Regions from separate parts of the Phyllobacterium sp. RCAM01083 genome, predicted to be linked through region 3. Evidence: predicted binding sites of a transcription regulator. Region 3 holds the regulator's gene; each other region holds the start of a gene.
The links. The regulator LexA, encoded in region 3, represses DNA repair genes until DNA is damaged. The targets are predictions, from matches to a motif close to TGTTCNNNNTGTGTTCNG.
Positions count from the first base shown of each region.

Region 1 (4,847 bases), 190 kb from region 3:
GCATGGCGGGCTCCTGTCGCCAGCACCAGCGTGTCATAGGGAATGACCTCGCCATCGGCGGTCGAAATGGTCCGCGCAGCCGTATCCACGCTTTCAACAGTTCCAAGCAATGTCTTGATATTGCTGTATTTGCGCAGGAGATGCCGGATAGGCCAGGCAATTTCCGACGTCGCCAGCGTCGATGTGGCGACCTGATAGAGCAGCGGCTGGAAAAGGTGGTGATTGCGCTGGTCGACCACGGTGACGGCGACATCCGCATTGCGCAGGGAATTGGCGGCTTCCAGCCCGCCGAATCCGGCACCGACGATAACCACCCGGTGCAAAGCGTTCGATGATGTCATGGTGTCTGTCATGGCAGGCTCCTTGAGCACATGTGCTGATCACCTACCATGATTGACGCAAAGGTCAAAGCTGCCGGCTCGCCGTGGTCAGCGCGGCCCACCGTCCGGGTGTGACGCCATAGGCCTTCTTGAACTGCCGGTTGAGATGGCTCTGGTCGGTAAATCCGGTTTCCACCGCGATTTCCGCCAGCGGCACGCCCAGTTTCATCAGATCCTTCGCGCGCTGCAGGCGGCGCATCAGCAGGAAGCGGTGCGGGCTCGTGGCATAGAGGGCGCGGAAGTGCCGCGACAGCGCATAACGGTCAAGGCCGCTGACGGCCTCCAACTCCCGCGAGCGCACCAGCCGCAGGGCATTGTCCGCAAGATAGTCGCGGGCCATGCCCGCCTGCCGCACTGCGGGCCTGCCCATCGGTTTCAACGGCTGCTTCGCGTGGCGCGCCAATCCCAGCGTCAGCCGCGATACGATGTCATCCACCAGCAGTTCATCCATTTCCGCATCGGGATTGCCGAACGCGGCGGATATGGCCGAGACAAGCGGCGCATCGGAAAAAACCGGCTCCCGCACGAAAGGCAGCGCGGCATGATTGCCGTCAAGCGCGTCGATTGCCAGGGCCGGTTCGAGATAGATCATCCGGTAACGCAGGCCGTCCTCGGTGCCTGCCCCGCCATCATGCACCTCGTCGGGATGCAGAACCATGATGTTGCCTGGAAGGCTTTGCCGCTTTTCCCCGCGATAGCGGAATGTCTGGACGCCGTGCAGCGTTACGCCGATGGCATAGGTATCGTGCCGGTGCGGTTCGAAGGCATCGCCGGTGAAACGCGCTTCCATGCGCTCGACACCCGGATTGGATGGCGCCGACAGGATGGCATCGTGCGCCGGACGCTCGCACAAACGTCCAAGACCGCGCAGCACTTCCTCTTTTAGATTTTCACCCGGCATCCGGCAGACTCGATCCATGAATGGAGACCTAGATTTGGTGTTTGATACGAAAATTACAATTGTCGTACGTGACGATCTTGCGACATGGCAGAAACTCAACGTCTCGTCGTTCCTGGCAAGCGGCATTGTCGCCCAGTCCCCCGGATTGATCGGCGCCCCCTATATGGATCGGGCCGGCCATCACTATCATCCCTTGCCCATCCAGCCGATGATCGTGCTCACGGCGGATCAGGCAACCCTGTCGGCCATCCACCGCCGCTCGCTCGAACGCGAGGTCAAATCCTGCCTGTATATCGAGGAGATGTTTTCAACCGGATATGATCAGGCCAATCGCGCCGTGTTTGCCCGGTTTGCACCGGATGATGCGAGGGTTGTCGGCATTGCGCTGCACGCGGAGAAGAAGATCGTCGACAAGATCACCAAGGGCGCCAGGATGCACCCGTAGCACCGGCGCTACCAGCCGGATACAAGCGCGAATACAACGAGATACCGCACAGTCTTGGCAATGGAGACCAAGAGCACAAAACTCCAGAGCGGCTCGCGCAACACCCCGGCAATCAGCGTCAGCGGATCGCCGATCACGGGTGCCCAGCTCAACAGCAGGGTCCACTTGCCATAGCGCTGGTACCAGCCCGTGGCACGGTCGAGCTGTGCCTCGCTGGCCGGGAACCATTTGCTGTGGCGGAACTGATCGATCCCGCGCCCGAGCAGCCAATTGACCACCGAGCCAAGGACATTGCCCACGCTGGCAACGGCGATCAATGCGACGGCCGGATAGGAATGCGAGAGCAGCAGTCCGGCAAGCAGCGCCTCCGACTGCATCGGCAAAATGGTTGCGGCCGCAAAAGCGGCCGCGAACAATCCGGCATACACGCTCAGATCAACAAGCATGATCAAACCGGCAATGACTTACAGAACAGGCTCAGAACGGAATCTCGTCGTCGAGATCGCGCGAGAAATTGCCACCTGCATTGCTGCCGCCGCTGGACGGCGAAGCGCTGGAACGGCCGAAATCCGAACCATAATCGCCATTGTCGGAGACCTGGCCCCGGCTCGAATTGTCGAACGAGCGGCCGCCGCCAGAACCGGCACCCTCGCCGCGTGAATCAAGCATCTGCAATTCACCGCGGAACTTCTGCAGGACGATTTCCGTCGAATAACGGTCATTGCCCGTCTGGTCCTGCCACTTGCGGGTCTGCAGCGCGCCTTCCAGATAAACCTTCATGCCCTTCTTGAGGTACTGTTCAGCCACCTTGGCCAGGTTGTCGTTGAAAATGACGACACTGTGCCATTCGGTCTTTTCCTTGCGCTCGCCGCTGTTCTTGTCGCGCCAGCTTTCCGAGGTGGCAATGCGCAGATTGACCACCGGATCGCCTGAACCGAGACGCCGGACTTCCGGATCAGCGCCAAGATTACCGACCAAAATTACCTTGTTGACACTGCCAGCCATAAAAATACTCCACAAAATTAGCTTTTCGATTTGGCGCCATCATACAGAAGCCGCTCATTGCGCGGGCAACTGTCTGGCTCTATCCACAAAATACTGCTCGCCTCGACCTCCAATGCCGCCAGCCTCCTGACAATTCAGTGGCAACTGACACTCTCCTGACAAATCTGTCAGTAGGCTTGCACGCGTACTTATCCGTTCACTGCCCTTATCCCGTATCAGTCTGGCTTGTCAGGCACGGAACTCCCGGATTTTACGCCGGTTTTACCCCGCCTGCAATATTTGTTCTTTTTTTGTTCTATCACTTGCTCTATGGATGTCAACATGGCTATGGTGATTCCAACCCAGGTACGGCCTCGCAATCTGCTGGAGACTTTCTAAATAAGGGAAAGACTCCGGCCAGCGAGCCAGTTCCTCCCCCATAACGGCGTGACAGTCATGAGCGATCAGAAATTTATATCCATTCGTGGTGCCCGCGAACACAATTTGAAGAACATCGACCTCGATCTGCCGCGCGACAAGCTGATTGTCATGACCGGCCTGTCGGGATCGGGCAAATCTTCGCTTGCCTTCGATACCATCTATGCGGAAGGCCAGCGGCGTTATGTCGAGAGCCTGTCGGCCTATGCCCGGCAGTTTCTGGAGATGATGCAGAAGCCCGATGTAGACCAGATCGATGGCCTGTCTCCGGCCATATCCATCGAGCAGAAGACGACGAGCCGCAACCCGCGCTCCACCGTCGGCACCGTCACGGAAATCTACGATTATCTGCGCCTGCTCTATGCGCGCGTCGGCATCCCCTATTCACCGGCAACCGGCCTGCCGATTGAAAGCCAGACCGTCAGCCAGATGGTGGACCGTGTTCTGGCGCAGGATGAAGGCACCCGCCTGTTCATTCTCGCCCCCATCGTGCGCGGCCGCAAAGGCGAATACCGCAAGGAACTGGCCGATCTGCAGAAGCGCGGCTTCCAGCGCGTGAAGGTCGACGGGATATTCTACGAGATCGCCGACGTTCCGGCCCTCGACAAGAAATACAAGCACGACATCGATGTGGTCGTCGACCGCGTTGTCGTCCGCCCGGATATCTCCGCACGTCTGGCGGACAGCCTTGAAACCGCGCTCAAGCTTGCCGATGGCATTGCCCTGGCGGAGTTCGCCGACAAGCCACTGCCCGCCGACGAGACATCCGGGGAATCCGCCAACAAATCCAAGAACGAAACGCATGTGCGTTTGATGTTCTCGGAAAAGTTTGCCTGCCCGGTTTCCGGCTTCACCATTGCCGAAATCGAACCGCGCCTGTTCTCGTTCAACAATCCGTTCGGCGCCTGTCCGACCTGCGATGGTCTCGGCACCCAGAAGGCCATCGATCCCAACCTTATCGTGCCCGATGAAAGCCTGACACTGAAGAATGGCGCCATTGCCCCGTGGTCGAAGTCGAGCTCGCCCTACTACAACCAGACATTGGACGCCCTGGGCAGCAGCTACGGCTTCAAGCTGGGCGATCGCTGGCGCGACATCAATGAAGACGCGCAAAAGGCCATTCTCTACGGCACCGGCAGCCGCGAGGTGCATTTTTCCTATGATGACGGCTTGCGCTCCTACAAGACGACGAAACCGTTCGAAGGCGTCATTCCCAATCTGGAGCGCCGCTGGAAGGAAACGGATTCGGCCTGGTCGCGCGAGGAAATCGAGCGCTTCATGTCCGGCACGCCCTGCCCGGCCTGCGGCGGCTATCGCCTGAAGCCGGAAGCACTGGCCGTGAAGATCGGCGGCCTGCATATCGGCCAGATCACGGAAAAGTCGATCCGCCATGCGGATGCCTGGTTCAGTGACATCGACAAGAGCTTTAACGACAAACAGACGGAAATCGCGGCACGCATCCTCAAGGAAATCCGCGAGCGCCTGCGCTTTCTGAACGATGTTGGCCTGGATTATCTCGCTCTGTCGCGCAACTCCGGCACGCTATCGGGCGGCGAGAGCCAGCGCATCCGGCTGGCGTCGCAGATCGGCTCCGGGTTGACCGGCGTGCTCTACGTTCTGGATGAGCCGTCCATCGGCCTGCATCAGCGCGACAACGAGCAGCTTCTGAAGACGTTGCGGCACCTGCGCGATCTCGGCA
Region 1 covers NZ_JBVFZN010000005.1:1,115,020-1,119,866, reverse strand. The annotation lists gene ACZ25R_RS12150 (NAD(P)/FAD-dependent oxidoreductase) at 1-353, opposite strand, end outside; gene ACZ25R_RS12145 (AraC family transcriptional regulator) at 406-1,299, opposite strand; gene ACZ25R_RS12140 (DUF2000 family protein) at 1,319-1,726, shown strand; gene ACZ25R_RS12135 (YqaA family protein) at 1,735-2,172, opposite strand; gene ACZ25R_RS12130 (single-stranded DNA-binding protein) at 2,204-2,731, opposite strand; gene uvrA (excinuclease ABC subunit UvrA) at 3,167-4,847, shown strand, end outside.
Region 1: a site for LexA is predicted at 3,012-3,029, ahead of uvrA (excinuclease ABC subunit UvrA). Genes of this name have one in related genera too.

Region 2 (4,847 bases), 1.2 Mb from region 3:
TTCCCGACAGAGGTGCATCAGCGAAAGCCAGCGCCTGGAGATACTCGCCCTGATATTGGCTGGCAAAACCCGATGCCCGTGCATTCGTATAGCCGAAGCGGCCGTAATAGCCGGGATCGCCGAGGACAATGGAAAGGGTTTCGCCCATGAGCACCAATTCCTGATGCGCGGCCCTGATCAGTGCCGATCCGACGCCTTTGCCCTGGTGACCGGAGACAACACTGAGCGGCGCCAGTGCAACCGCGTCAAAGCTGGTTCCATTCTCAACGCGCAGCCTTGAAAAAAGGATGTGGCCCGCCACGGCACCATCGAACTCCGCAACCAGTTCGAGCACGATATCGCCGTTGCCACTGAGTTGCTCGACCAGCCTTGCCTCATCCGGTCCCGCAAAGGCGTCTTCGACGATAGCTGAGATCAAGGCGCGGTCCGCGGGCTGTACGCGACGAATGGTGATGCTGCTCATGGCAGCTTCGCCCCTTGCGCAATCTTGGCGCCGCGCTGGAATTCCTGCCCGTCCATCGCCTTGCCGCCCGCCCGCTGCAGCGCGCGCAGACGCACCGCACCTTCTCCGCAGGCGACGCGCAGATCGTCATCGAGCACCGTGCCCGGCACGCCGGCGCCGGTCGCAAGCAGCGAGCGCAGCAACTTGACGCGTTCAAGGCCGTCACCGATCTCCATCTCGCACCAGGCGCCCGGAAACGGTGCCAGACCGCGAATACGGTTATGGATGTCAATGGCCGGCAGGGTCCAGTCGATACGGGTTTCAACCTTGGTGATCTTCGACGCGTAGGTGACGCCGTCTTCCGATTGCGGTGTCAGGGTGAGGCTGTCCCGTTCCAGCGCGGCCATGGCGCGCACCATCAGGTCGGCGCCGATCATGCTGAGCTGGTCGTGCAGCTCGCCCGCGGTCGTGTCGGGCGTGATCTTGACCTTTTCGGCCATGGCGACCGGGCCGGTATCCAGCCCCTCATCCATTTTCATGATCATCATGCCGGTTTCGCTGTCACCCGCCATGATGGCCCGCTGGATCGGTGCGGCGCCGCGCCAGCGCGGAAGAAGCGAGGCATGGCCGTTGTAGCAGCCAAGGCGCGTGCCTTCGAGAATGGCGGTGGGCAAGATCAGGCCATAGGCCACCACGATGGCAACATCCGCATTGAGATCGCGGAACGCCTGCTGTTCCTCGGGGCTGCGAAGGCTTTTGGGCGTGCGCACTTCAATGCCGAATTCTTCGGCATTGCGATGAACGGGCGAGGGGGTCAGTTCCAGTCCGCGCCGGCCTGCCGGACGCGGCGGCTGACTGTAGACGGCGACGATCTCATGGCCCTGGCCAATGAGCGCGTTGAGAACCGGCACGGAGAATTCCGGGGTTCCCATGAAGACGATACGCAGGCTCATGGCTTACACCGCCAGCCGGCTCGGAACGCGATCCTTGGCAAGCTTCTTGAATTTCTTCATCACCATTTCACGCTTGAGGCGCGAGATGTAATCGATGAACAGAACGCCGTTGAGGTGGTCGATCTCGTGCTGAAGGCAGGTTGCCAGCAAACCGTCAGCCTCGATCTCGTGCTTCTTGCCTTCGATATCGAAATAGGCAACGCGCACTTTTGCCGGACGTTCCACTTCCGCATAATAGTCCGGAATGGAGAGGCAGCCTTCTTCATAGACGTTGCGTTCGGTGCTGGAAGACAAAATCTCGGGGTTGATGAAAACCTGGGGTGCCTTCGGTTCGTCTTCCTTGGCAAGGTCGATCACCAGCATGCGCAGCGGTTCCGCCACCTGAATGGCGGCGAGGCCGATCCCCGGCGCGTCATACATGGTGTCGAGCATGTCGTTGGAGAATTTGCGCAAATCGGCGTCAAAGCGCTCCACGGGTTTGGAAACCTGGCGCAACAGCGGATCGGGAAGAATGACAAGCGGTTTGATAGACATGAGCATCACCTAATATCTCGGCTTTCAACCGTCAATCCCGGCATAAATGGCATTTGTGAAAATGTTCTCGTTTTGATCTCACATTTGCCATCCGAATCGGTTAGTCTGCTTCCCATGGAAACATCACATTCACTCGACCAGCCATTGTTTCAGCTCGGTGCCACGTCGATATCGGTCGGTAGCGCGTTGGTAATGGCGGCTGTCATCGTTGCACTTGCCATTGTCCTGTGCGGGATTGCTCTCTGGCGTTCGGCACGGGTACGGCTGATCGCGGAATTCCAGGCGGAAGACCGTGCGCGTGATGCGGAAGTGCGGATGGCCGAAATACTGAAGAGCCAGTCAGAGATGCAAGGCCGCATGCAGACCATGGCGGAACTTTTCGGTTCGCGCCAGGCGGAGCTCAATCAGTCGATCCGCGAACGCCTCGACGGCATGACCAGCCGTATCGGCCAGACCATGACGGAACAGACGCAGTCGACCCATGAAAACCTGGCCAAATTGCAGGAGCGGCTGGCGGTCATCGATACCGCGCAGAACAATATCCAGTCGCTGGCAGGACAGGTTGTCCAGCTGCAGGCGATTCTCGCCAACAAACAGACGCGCGGCGCTTTCGGTCAGGCGCGCATGGAAACCATTATTGCCGATGGCTTGCCGCAAGGGGCCTATGAGTTCCAGGCTACGCTTTCCAATGGAAGCCGCCCGGATTGTATCGTCCGCATGCCGAATGGCGCCCCCAATCTGGTCATCGACGCCAAATTTCCGCTTGAAGCATGGAACGCCATCCGCGAGTCCGAGACACCGGATACGAAGAAACTGGCGCTTGCCCAGTTCCGCCGGGATATCGAAATCCATATTCGCGATGTTTCAGAGAAATACCTGATCAATGGCGAAACCCAGGATACGGCATTTCTCTTTGTCCCCTCGGAATCCATTTTTGCCGAAATTCACGAGAATTTCGAAGGCATTGTGCAGAAAGCCCATCGTTCGCGCATCGTCATCGTTTCGCCATCCCTTTTGATGCTGTCCATTCAGGTCATTCAGGCGGTGCTCAAGGATGTGCGCATGCGCGAACAGGCACATCTCATCCAGGGTGAGGTGATCCGCCTGATGGAAGATGTCGGGCGCCTGGACGACCGGGTCCGGCGGCTGCAGACGCATTTCGGTCAGGCGAGCAAGGATATTGACGATATTCTCGTCTCGTCCAGCAAGGTGACGAAGCGCGGCCAGAAGATCGAGGCGCTGGAGTTTGTCGATCCGGCCGCCGGTGAACCCGCGAAGGGGCCGGATGCCAACCGCTCGGCAGCATCGGCAACGGGCCAGTTGCGCCTGCGCGTGGTGGATGAAGATTAGCCCTCAACGATTTTTTGCCGCCGCGTCTTCCAGGTACTTGCAGTCTGCGGTTTGACGAAGACGGACACGATGTCCGGGTTGGCCTGACGGATCGCTGTTTCGATACGCTCGACGCAGGCTTCGATGTCGGGTGCGGTAAGATGATCCTCAAATTCAATGCTGAGCCCGGCAACGATCTGCTTGGGTCCCATATGGACGGTCAGCGCCCCATTTGCCTGCTGAATGGCTGGGTCCTTGCCGGCGATGTCAAGAATTTGCTGTTCCGCTTCCGGCAGCGCGGACTCGCCGATCAGTAGGCCCTTGCTTTCCCGGGCGAGGAAAATTGCGGTTGCACCGAGGATGATGGCAATGCCGATGGAGGCAACCCCGTCGAATTCGGGCATGTCGAAGAATTGCGCCGCTGAAATGCCGGCAAACGCTACGATGAGTCCCAGCAGGGCCGCCGTATCCTCAAAGAGGACGGTAAAGACACTCGGGTCCTTGCTCTGCTGCACGGCTTCGAGATAGCCAAGCTTGCCCTTCATGGTTCGGAATTCTTTCAGCGCGACTGTCCATGAGATGCCCTCGAACAGCAGCGCAAAGCCAAGCACGACATAATTGACAGTGGGATTGGCGATGGGCTCCGGCTCGAGAATATGGGTGAGGCCTTCATAGAACGAGACACCGGCACCCACGGCAAACACCAGCAGCGCAACAATGAAACTCCAGAAGTAAAGCTCGCGTCCATGGCCAAACGGATGCGCCTTGTCAGCTGGCTTGGCGGCCCGCCGCAGACCGTAGAGAAGCAGGCCGCCATTTCCCGTATCCACCAGCGAATGAACGCCTTCCGACAGCATGGCGGAACTGCCGGTGAAGAAGGCGGCAATGAACTTGGTAGCCGCGATCAGAAGATTGCCGAGGATGGCGGCATAGATAACCTTCTTCGATCCCGCATGACTGCCAGATTGTGATGCCATTAAAGCCCCCTTTACCCACGCGTCAACGTAGCAGGAGTTGAATGGTTCCGGCAGTGTTGTGTCGTTGCGGCGGCAAATGGTCGGAATGACGCTAGTCGTTGGTGCCGTCATGGGATAACCCTGCCACAAACGGCGCAGGGCATCATGGCTGATTCACAGGTAGAGAACGCAATTTTCCTCGGTATTGATACGGGCGGCACCTATACGGATGCGGTCCTCTGGTCGGAAGCGCGCGGCGTTATCGCCAAGGCCAAGGCTTTGACGACACGCCACGATCTGAGTGTCGGCATCTCCGGCGCGGTCGAGCGCATTGTCGAGGAGGCTTCGGTTGATCCCGGGCATATACGCCTTGTGTCCATGTCGACGACCCTGGCCACCAATGCCCTTGTCGAAGGACAGGGCGGGCGGATCGCGCTTGTCATGGTCGGGTTCTCGCCGGCCGACCTGGAGAAGGCGGACCTCGGGTCTGCCCTTGGCTCCGATCCCGTCGTCTTCCTGCCCGGCGGGCACGATGTCTACGGCCGCCCGCAACCTTTCGACGTCTCGGCGCTGCAGGAGGCCTTGCCGCGCCTCAAGGAGGAGGTGACGGGTTTTGCAGTCTGCGCCTATTTT
Region 2 covers NZ_JBVFZN010000005.1:2,512,560-2,517,406, reverse strand. The annotation lists gene ACZ25R_RS19170 (GNAT family N-acetyltransferase) at 1-463, opposite strand, end outside; gene fmt (methionyl-tRNA formyltransferase) at 460-1,389, opposite strand; gene def (peptide deformylase) at 1,399-1,929, opposite strand; gene ACZ25R_RS19155 (DNA recombination protein RmuC) at 2,044-3,279, shown strand; gene ACZ25R_RS19150 (cation diffusion facilitator family transporter) at 3,276-4,235, opposite strand; gene ACZ25R_RS19145 (hydantoinase/oxoprolinase N-terminal domain-containing protein) at 4,380-4,847, shown strand, end outside.
Region 2: a site for LexA is predicted at 1,992-2,009, ahead of ACZ25R_RS19155 (DNA recombination protein RmuC). Genes of this name have one in related genera too.

Region 3 (4,847 bases):
TATTGCTGAGAACACGAATTCCGGGCTGCCGCCCTGTTGAAACAGCACTACGCCGACCACGGATCACAATATCGCGAGCAATTTACCAAAGCGCTTTGAATTTAGCCTCTGGTTATGTTTATTATTTGGAGTCATATCTGCATTGCCTGAACAGACCGTACTGGATTGCTTGCCATGAAACTCAAGGAACTGGCTGAACAACTGGGCCTCTCGCAAACGACCGTCAGTCGCGCCCTGAACGGCTATCCTGAAGTCAACAAGGCGACGCGCGAACGCGTCAGCCAGGCAGCCCTGAAATTCGGTTACAGCGCCAATGCCAATGCCCGGCGCCTCGCCATCGGCCGCATCGGCGCCATCGGCATCCTGATGCCGCGCGACCGCAGCGAACGTTTCGGTCCGCACACCAGCGAGTTCTTCTCCGGTCTGGCCGAGCAGCTGTCGCAGCATGAAATGGACCTGCTGATGAGCCCGAGCATCAACAATGACGAGCTTGCGGCCTACCGGCGGCTGATTTCCAGCAAGCGCGTGGACGGCATCATCGTCACCGGCCCCACCCTGATGGACGAGCGGGTCGCCATGCTGACGGAAGCGAAATTTCCCTTTGTGCTGCACGGGCGAACCAATATCGCCGCCCCGCATGCCTGGCTCGATATCGACAATGCCGGCGCCTTCCGGCAGGCGGCATCGCACCTGATCGATCTCGGCCACCGGCGTATCGCGATGATTGACGGGCTGAAGGGCCACACGTTTTCCGAACACCGCGAAATGGGTTATCGCGAAGCATTGCTGGAGCGCGGCATTGCCGTTGATCCGCGCTTCATCGTGCATGAGCGTTTTTCCGATGAAACCGGTTTCCATGAGGCGCAGCGGCTCTTGTCCTATACGCCGCATCCGACCGCCATTCTTGCCGGCTCGATGATGACGGCGCTCGGCATTTTCCGCGCCATCCGTTCAAGGGGCTATGAACTCGGCAAGGAAGTTTCGGTGATCGCCCATGACGACGTGTTCCCCTATCTCAATGCCAGCAACATGGTCCCCGCCATGACCACCACCCGGTCGTCGATCCGCTCCGCCGGATCGCGTATCGCCGAACTGCTGGTGCGTGTCCTCGACGGCGAGCCGGTCGAAAACATCCATGAGATATGGCCGGTCGAACTCATCCTGCGCCAATCGAGCGGTCCGCCCGTCGCCCCGCGCCGGTGAGTGCCTAGCCCAATTCGAAGGTTGTGATGCCAAAAATCCGGTCGAGCGGTAATTCGGGCGCCGGTCCGCGATACATGCGTGCGGTTTCGAACACCGGCGCGAGACCATAGCGGTCGCAAAGGCGCCGCGCGGCCCCATTGGTCCCGGGAATATCCAGAAAGACCTGCGCATTCCCGGCTGTTGCTGCGAGCGATTGAAACAGCCGGTCGGCGATCTCTTCGGTTTCGGCAAACAAGGGACCGATTTTGTACCCCTCGCGGCATGCGCGCACGACGCCATACCCCGCGATTTTTCCGTCGGCAATGCAGGCCAGGCCGTGGCGGGAGCCGGACGGGCCAAGCCAGGCACGGATGAACGATTCCCGTGGTTCGGGATTGAATTGACGGTCATAGGCGGCGACGGCGCCAATCCATTGCGCATCGATGGCGACGATATCGCCGCTGACGGGTGCCTTGCAACCGGGTGCGCCGCCATAGCGGTAATTCGCATGGGCATAGACAAATCCCGACTTCCGATAGTTTTCCTGCTGGGCAACGACACCATCAAGGCCGACGGTCTGTCCGGCAAATCCGCTCAGCACGTCCTGCCAGAGCGACCAGCCGAAACCCAGACCGCGCGATTGCGGACGCACCATGTAGAAACCGAGAAAGCCGTAGTCTCGCGCATAGCGGACCAGCGAGACCGCTGCCGTCAGTTCACCATTCACCTCAAGCACGTGATAGCCCTTGGGGTCCGCGGCCCAGAATGCGTCCGCATCGTCCAAACCGGGGTTCCAGCCCTCAGCGGCTGCCCAGTCAATGATCGCGCCAAGGTCCCGGCGCTCGGCGATTCGGATGAAAGCTGTCATGATATTGTGATATCCAACTGGAAACCGACGGAACAGTACCCTGAACGGGCGCATTTCTGCCCGCACATGCTTCGTAACCAAGCTTCCAGCATTGCCGCAACGGAATATTAAGCACTTGTAGAACAATGCTGGAACAGATAGTGTTTGTTCTGGTTTTGTTTTTCCGATTCCCTGCTAAAGGATCGCCAATGCTCACGCGTAAACAACATGAACTTCTTCTCTTCATTCATGAGCGTCTGAAGGAGACGGGCATTCCGCCATCCTTCGACGAAATGAAGGATGCGCTGGATCTGGCCTCCAAATCCGGCATTCACCGGCTGATCACTGCGCTGGAAGAGCGCGGCTTCATTCGCCGGCTTGCGAACAGGGCACGCGCGCTGGAAGTCCTGCGCCTGCCCGACTCCATCGCACCCGGCCTCAACAGCCAGAGAAAGTTCGAGCCGAGTGTCATTGAGGGCAGTCTCGGACGCAATGTTGCGCCGCCGAAGCCGCAGCCGCGCGCCTCCAATGACATGGACATGCCTGCCAATGTCAGCATTCCGGTCATGGGCCGGATTGCCGCCGGTGTGCCGATTTCCGCGATCCAGAACCAGACCCACATGCTGAGCCTTCCGCCAGACATGATCGGCAGCGGCGAACATTATGCGCTTGAGGTCAAGGGCGACTCGATGATCGAAGCGGGCATTTTCGACGGCGATACCGTTGTCATCAAGCGTGGCGACACCGCAAGCCCCGGCGAAATCATCGTGGCACTGGTCGATGATGAAGAGGCCACCCTCAAGCGGTTTCGCCGCAAGGGTGCCTCGATTGCCCTGGAAGCCGCCAATCCCGCCTATGAAACGCGGATTTTCGGACCGGACCGCGTGCGGGTGCAGGGCAAGCTCGTCGGCCTGATCCGGCGTTATTGACCGGCCGCCGCGTCCCGTTCAGCATTGTCCGGGACGCCTTCGGTCGCGTGGGCCTTGTGTGAACGCTCCGGCCGGTTGCGCGCCGCATTGGAGTGGATGCGGTACGTGTTCCAGGGTCGGTCGGGCGGACCGATCGCCCAGGTCAGGCGGGCTGACTGCACTCTTTGCTCCAGCGCTTCTCCGGCTTTCGATGCATCCGTCACGTCACCCTGCCCTTGCCCGCCGGAACCGAACCGGATTTCCGCAGCACCGTTCAAGGCGAGATCACGGCGCGTGATCACCATCGGGCCCGGAACGGGGCAACCGGTGTCCACACCGGCAAAGCCCAGCACGACAATATTCCCCTCATTGCAGGCGGCGTTCCTTTGTGCGGGATCGTCCGTATAGGCAATGATGAGACCGCCCGGTTCGCGCGCCAGACAGAGCTTTCCGGCGCATTCGAAGACACCCTCCGCTGCCTCTTTGCCGATCCGCGCCGGTTTGACGATCTGTTCCAGCCCAAAACCCTGCCGCCAGTTGTTCAACGTGAAGGCGCCGCCCTGCGGGCGATTGATCATCAATGCCATGCCATTGCGCACACCGGCCAGCCGGCCATCCTCGGACAGGACGATATCCGGCGGCGCTGTGCGTGCCATGATCAGGATGGCCGCAGCAAACAGCGGCAGGCTGCACAGACGCAACCACGACGTCGTGAGAAGCAGGATCACAAGTGCCGCGCTCATCAGGATCAGGCTCGGCTGCGGCATCGGACCGAGATTGCCCGAGGGCGAGAGTGCGGCAACGTGATGGGCGATGAACACCACCAGCTCGATGCCGCGTTCCATGACGGCGAACGGCAGGAAATCCAGATCGAACGGCATCAGCAACAGCGCCAGTACGGCGAAGGGCATGACCAGAACCGAGACCACCGGCAAGGCAAATGCGTTGCCGATCAGCCCGAGCGGTGCCGTATTGTTGAAATGATAGGCGGCAAAGATCGCACTGGCCGAACCGGCGACCAGGGATGTCAGCGCGACGTCAACGATGTGATCGCCGATCTTGCCGGGCAGCTGCGCCAACAGATTGCTGCGGCGCGGACGCTTGCCATTCCGGCCGGCCTTGCGCGGCGACCACCAGCCGTAAAGGGCAATCAGTGCGGCAGTGGCCGAGTAAGACATCTGGAAGCTTGGCCCCATCACCTCGTGCGGCGCGATGGCAATGGTTACCAAGGCGGCCAGGGCAACATTGCGCAGCGACAGCGCCGCCCGGTCCACGGTCATGGCGACAAGCATGACTGCCAGCATGACAAAGCTGCGCTGGGCCGCCACGTCGATCCCCGAAAGCAGCAGATAGAATGCCGACGCCAGCAGCGCCGCGCATGCCGAAAATTTCTTGATGGGATAGCGCGCGGCAAAGTCCGGAAAGAAGGCCATGCATGCGCGCAGCGAGCCGATGACGATCCCGGCCACGAGCGCCATGTGCAATCCCGAAATGGAGAGGATATGCGACAGGCCGCTCAGCCGCATGGCGTTGTTGGTGGCCTCGCTGATGCCATCGCGCTGGCCGGTGATCAGCGATGCGGCGATGGCACCGGCTTCTCCCGGTATATGACCGAGGATACGATCGGTGAGCGCCTGGCGCATCGCGGCGACGGCAAACAGCGTTCTGGTTGTCAAATCAGCCGGTTCCGGCAGAGAGGCTGCTTCCGGCCTGCCAAGAAAAAAGCCGCTGCCGCCGATGCCCCTGTAATAATTGTGGAAGGCAAAGTCATAATTGCCGGATCGCACGGGACCGGATGGCGGGCGCAGATGCACCAGACCGCGCAACCCGCTGCCTATGGCAGCTTCGGGTGGCAAGGCTCTGGCCGATACAGCCAGCCTTGCCGGGGCATAGCGCAGCTGCGGGCGCTC
Region 3 covers NZ_JBVFZN010000005.1:1,303,500-1,308,346, forward strand. The annotation lists gene ACZ25R_RS13120 (substrate-binding domain-containing protein) at 175-1,203, shown strand; gene ACZ25R_RS13125 (GNAT family N-acetyltransferase) at 1,208-2,050, opposite strand; gene lexA (transcriptional repressor LexA) at 2,239-2,958, shown strand; gene ACZ25R_RS13135 (ComEC/Rec2 family competence protein) at 2,952-4,847, opposite strand, start outside.

Region 4 (4,847 bases), 2.0 Mb from region 3:
GGGGCTTCAATGGCTGCTCGCCCGAGACGACCGAGGCGACCGGAGCGCCAATCCAGCGCAGCGTCCCGTCCGATCCCAGGGCAAAGTCGCCGTTCGCGGAAGCGGCAAAGCGCTCGGCGCGATTGTCGAACTCTGTCGCCAAGGCTTTTTGTGCAGCGGCCTTCACGGCTTTTGCATCGGTTCCATCGATCTGGCTGTCCGTGGTGAAACGGAATCCATCCAAACGTCCAACATGGTGCCCTTCGACAACAACGTCCCCGGCAGGGCTAATTTCGGCTTCTAGCATTGTATTCTCTCTCAGGCGCCTCATAAGCACGCTTGTCCTGCGGTCTACGAAGCGTTTCGTCAACCGTTCATGCAGTGCATCTGATAATCTGTCCTCAATTTCACGCGTCTTTTCTTGCCAATGTGCCTGATCTGCCAGCCATCCCGGCCGATGCGACACAAAAGTCCAAGTTCTGATCTGGGCAATCCGCCGCGACAAAGCATCGATATCGCCGTCGGTCGTATCAGCCCGGTGCACCTGTTCGCCCATGTATGTTTCGTTAACATGACCATGTTCGACGAGATCTGTATAGATCGATGCAATAATATCCGCATGCTGCGCCGGCGCAATTTTGCGGTAGTCCGGCAACGCACAGGCATCCCACAGGAGGGCCACCCGTTCCGGCGTGTTGGCCAGCGGCGCGATATCCGGGTCTTTCGACAGATATTCAAGCGCCTGCTGATCCACCGCAGGCAGTGCCCGGGTCAATCCTTCCACCGGTGCGGGCGTGTCGATCGACCGTCTCAGTGCCTCGAGGCTTGAGAAATCAAACCGGGCGGTGCGCCATTGCAAAATCTTGACGGAATCGAAGGCATGCGATTCCACGCGCTGCACCAGTTCTTCTGAAAAACCGGAAACCTGCCCTGTAACGCCAAACGTGCCATCGCGCAGGTGCCGCCCGGCGCGCCCGGCGATCTGGCCGATTTCGCCCGGCGACAGATCGCGGAACTGATAGCCGTCAAACTTGCGGTCCTGCGCAAAAGCCACGTGATCGACATCGAGGTTGAGCCCCATGCCGATGGCATCGGTGGCGACCAGATAATCCACATCGCCCGACTGATAGAGATCCACCTGTGCATTGCGGGTGCGCGGGCTCAAGGCCCCCATGACCACGGCGGCGCCGCCATTCTGGCGGCGGATCAGTTCGGCGATGGAATAGACCTCGTCCGCGGCAAAGGCCACGATGGCGGTGCGCGGCGGCAGGCGCGTGATCTTCTTCGAGCCGGCATAGGTCAGATTCGACAGGCGCGGACGCGTGACGACGGAGATGCCGCGCAGCAGCTTTTCCAGTATGCCGCGCATGGTGGCCGCACCAAGCAGCAAGGTTTCCTGACGGCCCCGCAGATGCAGGATGCGGTCGGTAAAGATGTGGCCGCGCTCCAGATCGTTGGCAAGCTGGACCTCGTCGATGGCAACGAAATCCATATCCGTCTGGCGCGGCATCGCTTCGACGGTGCACACCGCATAGCGCGCGCCGGGCGGCATGATCTTTTCCTCACCGGTGATCAGCGCGACATTGGCAAGCCCCACCCGTTCGGCAACACGGTTGTAGACTTCGCGCGCCAGCAAGCGCAGCGGCAGGCCGATCATGCCCGTCTGGTGCGCCAGCATCCGCTCAATGGCGAGGTGAGTCTTCCCCGTGTTCGTCGGCCCCAGAACGGCGGTGACGTCACGACCGCTCAGGATCAAGGGAAGTTCGGGAGTAGGCATAAGGTTCATCAAAAATATCCAACACCGGCACGACGGCCTTACCAGAACCAGCAAGGCATGCCGGGCATGCACTATCCGATAGCATTATCGGCATCAGACAGAAAGTATGCGGCGACCTCAAGATAAACAATTGCGAACCGATTCACGGAGTGTTCCATTAAGAAACAGAACGCGAGCAGAACGAATCAGCGACGAATCAGCTATAGGATCAGATTCCTGCTTTGTTCACGGCAACATCTAGCTTTCCCGGGTGCGAGTCGCACAAGATGCTGAATCAGTGGGAACAGGATTTCAACGAATCGGCTCAGCACCGTTAACCTTTGGCTTTTCCGCGCAAAAGCGGGCAGTCCGCCGTCAACCGATTTTTTGTCCTGTTAAGAAAATCGCAATATTTCCTTATAGTTAGTTAAGGATTCCAAGGCCCGGGCGCCCCGTTTCATTAACACTCCGATCAAAGGAAGAACGAATCAGCGACGAATCAGCGCTTTGTCTCTTTTCCCGTTTTGTTCACGGCTACATCTTGTGCTGAAAGCGCGGGAGTCGCACCAATCCCCAAACGCACGGGAAGGAAATAGGACAAGATTCAGGAAACGCCGTTAACCTTTGGCCGCGAATATCGGCAATCGCCGCCGCACAAAACGAAAACGCCGCCGACCGTTTCCAGCCCGCGGCGTCTTTTGATTTGCTTCCGATCAGCTGAAATACTGCCCGCCATTGGCTGTCAGCGTCGAGCCGGTGATGAAGCCGGCATCATCAGAGGCGAGGAACACCACGCACCGCGCGATTTCTTCCGGTTCGCCCAGACGTCCGACCGGGATTTGCGGAATGATGCGCTCGTTGAGCACCTTCTCGTCGATGGCCCGCACCATTTCCGTGCCGATATAACCGGGACAGATGGCATTGACCGTAATGCCGGCGCGCGCGCCCTCCTGCGCCAGCGCCTTGGTAAAGCCGATATCCCCGGCCTTGGCCGCGGAATAATTGGCTTGCCCGGCCTGGCCCTTTTGTCCGTTGATCGAGGAAATATTAATCACGCGGCCGAATTTGCGGTCACGCATGCCGGTCCATACCGGATGGGTCATGTTGAACAGGCCGGTCAGATTGGTGTTGATCACTTCGCCCCATTGGCCTGGGGTCATCTTGTGGAACATGGCATCACGGGTGATGCCCGCATTGTTGACCAGCACGGCGACGGGGCCGTGATCGGCCTCGATCCTGGCAATACCGGCAGCGCACTCTTCATAGTTGGAAACATCCCACTTGTAGGTGGCAATACCGGTCTTTTCCGTGAATTTCTTCGCCGCGTCGTCATTGCCGGCGTAATTTGCCGCGACCTTGTACCCTGCCGCTTTCAGGGCCACGGATATGGCTGCGCCGATACCACGTGTTCCGCCCGTAACGATTGCCGTTTTGGTCATATTTCCCCTCCCTAATTCATGTTGGATCAAAGTTAGTGTTGTTGAAAAAGAGACGTGGCAGCAGCCTGGAAATTTAGTGCTGCCGGAACACGGGTTCGGCAAAGGCCGAACCCGTGTTCATTCTTGCAGATCAGTCCTTGACGCGCTCAACGCACAGGGCAATGCCCATGCCGCCGCCAATGCACAGCGTGGCAAGGCCCTTTGTGCCGTTGCGGCGCTTCAATTCATAAAGCAGCGTGTTGAGCACCCGGGCACCGGAAGCGCCGATGGGATGACCGATGGCAATGGCACCGCCATTGACATTGACGATGTCGGGATTGAGCCCGAGATCCTTGTTGACGGAAAGCGCCTGCGCCGCGAAGGCTTCGTTGGCTTCGACCAGATCGAGGTCCTCCACCTTCCATCCGGCCCGCTCCAGGGCCTTGCGTGACGCGGGGATTGGACCTGTGCCCATGATGGCGGGGTCGACACCGGCCGTTGCCCAGGAAACGATACGGGCCAGCGGCTTGACGTTGCGGCGCTTGGCCTCGTCCTCGCTCATGAGCACCACGGCAGCCGCGCCATCATTGAGGCCGGAGGCATTGCCTGCGGTAACGGTGCCTTCCTTGTCGAAAGCGGGCTTCAGCTTGGCAAGGGAGTCGAGTGTCGCGCCGTGACGGATATACTCGTCATCCGCAACGATCACGTCGCCCTTGCGGGTCTTGACCGTGAACGGCACGATTTCATCCTTGAACTTGCCCGCCTTCTGCGCGGCTTCCGCCTTGTTCTGGGAGCCAAGGGCGAACTTGTCCTGATCTTCGCGGGTGAACTGCCACTTGCGGGCGATGTTCTCGGCGGTATTGCCCATGTGGTAGCCATGGAAAGCGTCGGTCAGGCCATCCTTGATCATCGTATCGATCATCTTGAAATCGCCCATCTTCACGCCGCTGCGCAGATGCGCGCAATGCGGCGCCATCGACATGGATTCCTGTCCGCCCGCCACGATGATATCGGCATCGCCGGTTGCGATCTGCTGCATGCCGAGGGCCACGGCGCGCAGGCCGGAGCCGCAGAGCTGGTTGAGCCCCCAGGCTGTCGCCTCCTGCGGAATGCCTGCCTCCATGGCGGCCTGGCGGGCCGGGTTCTGCCCTTCGCCGGCACTGAGCACCTGGCCCATGATCACTTCATCGACATCGGCACCATCGACACCGGCGCGGCTCAGCACTTCCTTGATCACCGCAGCGCCGAGTTCATGGGCCGGGACGTTGGCAAAAGCACCGTTGAACGACCCCACGGGGGTTCGCGCTGCACTGGCGATAACGATGGATTGGGTCATAGACGTCTCCTTATCATTGAGATGCTGAATTCATTCAGCTTGGCTTCCCGGACAGAATTCCCTCCCTGCGGCAGTTTGACAAGGGGCATTCGCCGCGAAGCCAAATTTATCGCCTGCAAGGCAGAGAAAGGCTGGAATGCTCTGCGCGATGGATGCGGCGCACAAATCACTTTGATTTGTGCTGCTTTCCCCCTATCCTCGCGGATATATCAGTAAGCGGGCACGCAAATTCAGACCATTTGAGTCTGATGACATGAGTTGGGGAGTTCTCTGATGGCAGCAAAAACCGGCGACGTCGTCATTAAAAAATATGCCAACCGGCGCCTCTACAATACCGGCACAAGCACCTATGTGACGC
Region 4 covers NZ_JBVFZN010000005.1:3,254,933-3,259,779, reverse strand. The annotation lists gene ACZ25R_RS22830 (helicase-related protein) at 1-1,765, opposite strand, end outside; gene phbB (acetoacetyl-CoA reductase) at 2,449-3,174, opposite strand; gene ACZ25R_RS22820 (acetyl-CoA C-acetyltransferase) at 3,305-4,489, opposite strand; gene phaR (polyhydroxyalkanoate synthesis repressor PhaR) at 4,763-4,847, shown strand, end outside.
Region 4: a site for LexA is predicted at 1,922-1,939, ahead of ACZ25R_RS22830 (helicase-related protein). Genes of this name have one in related genera too.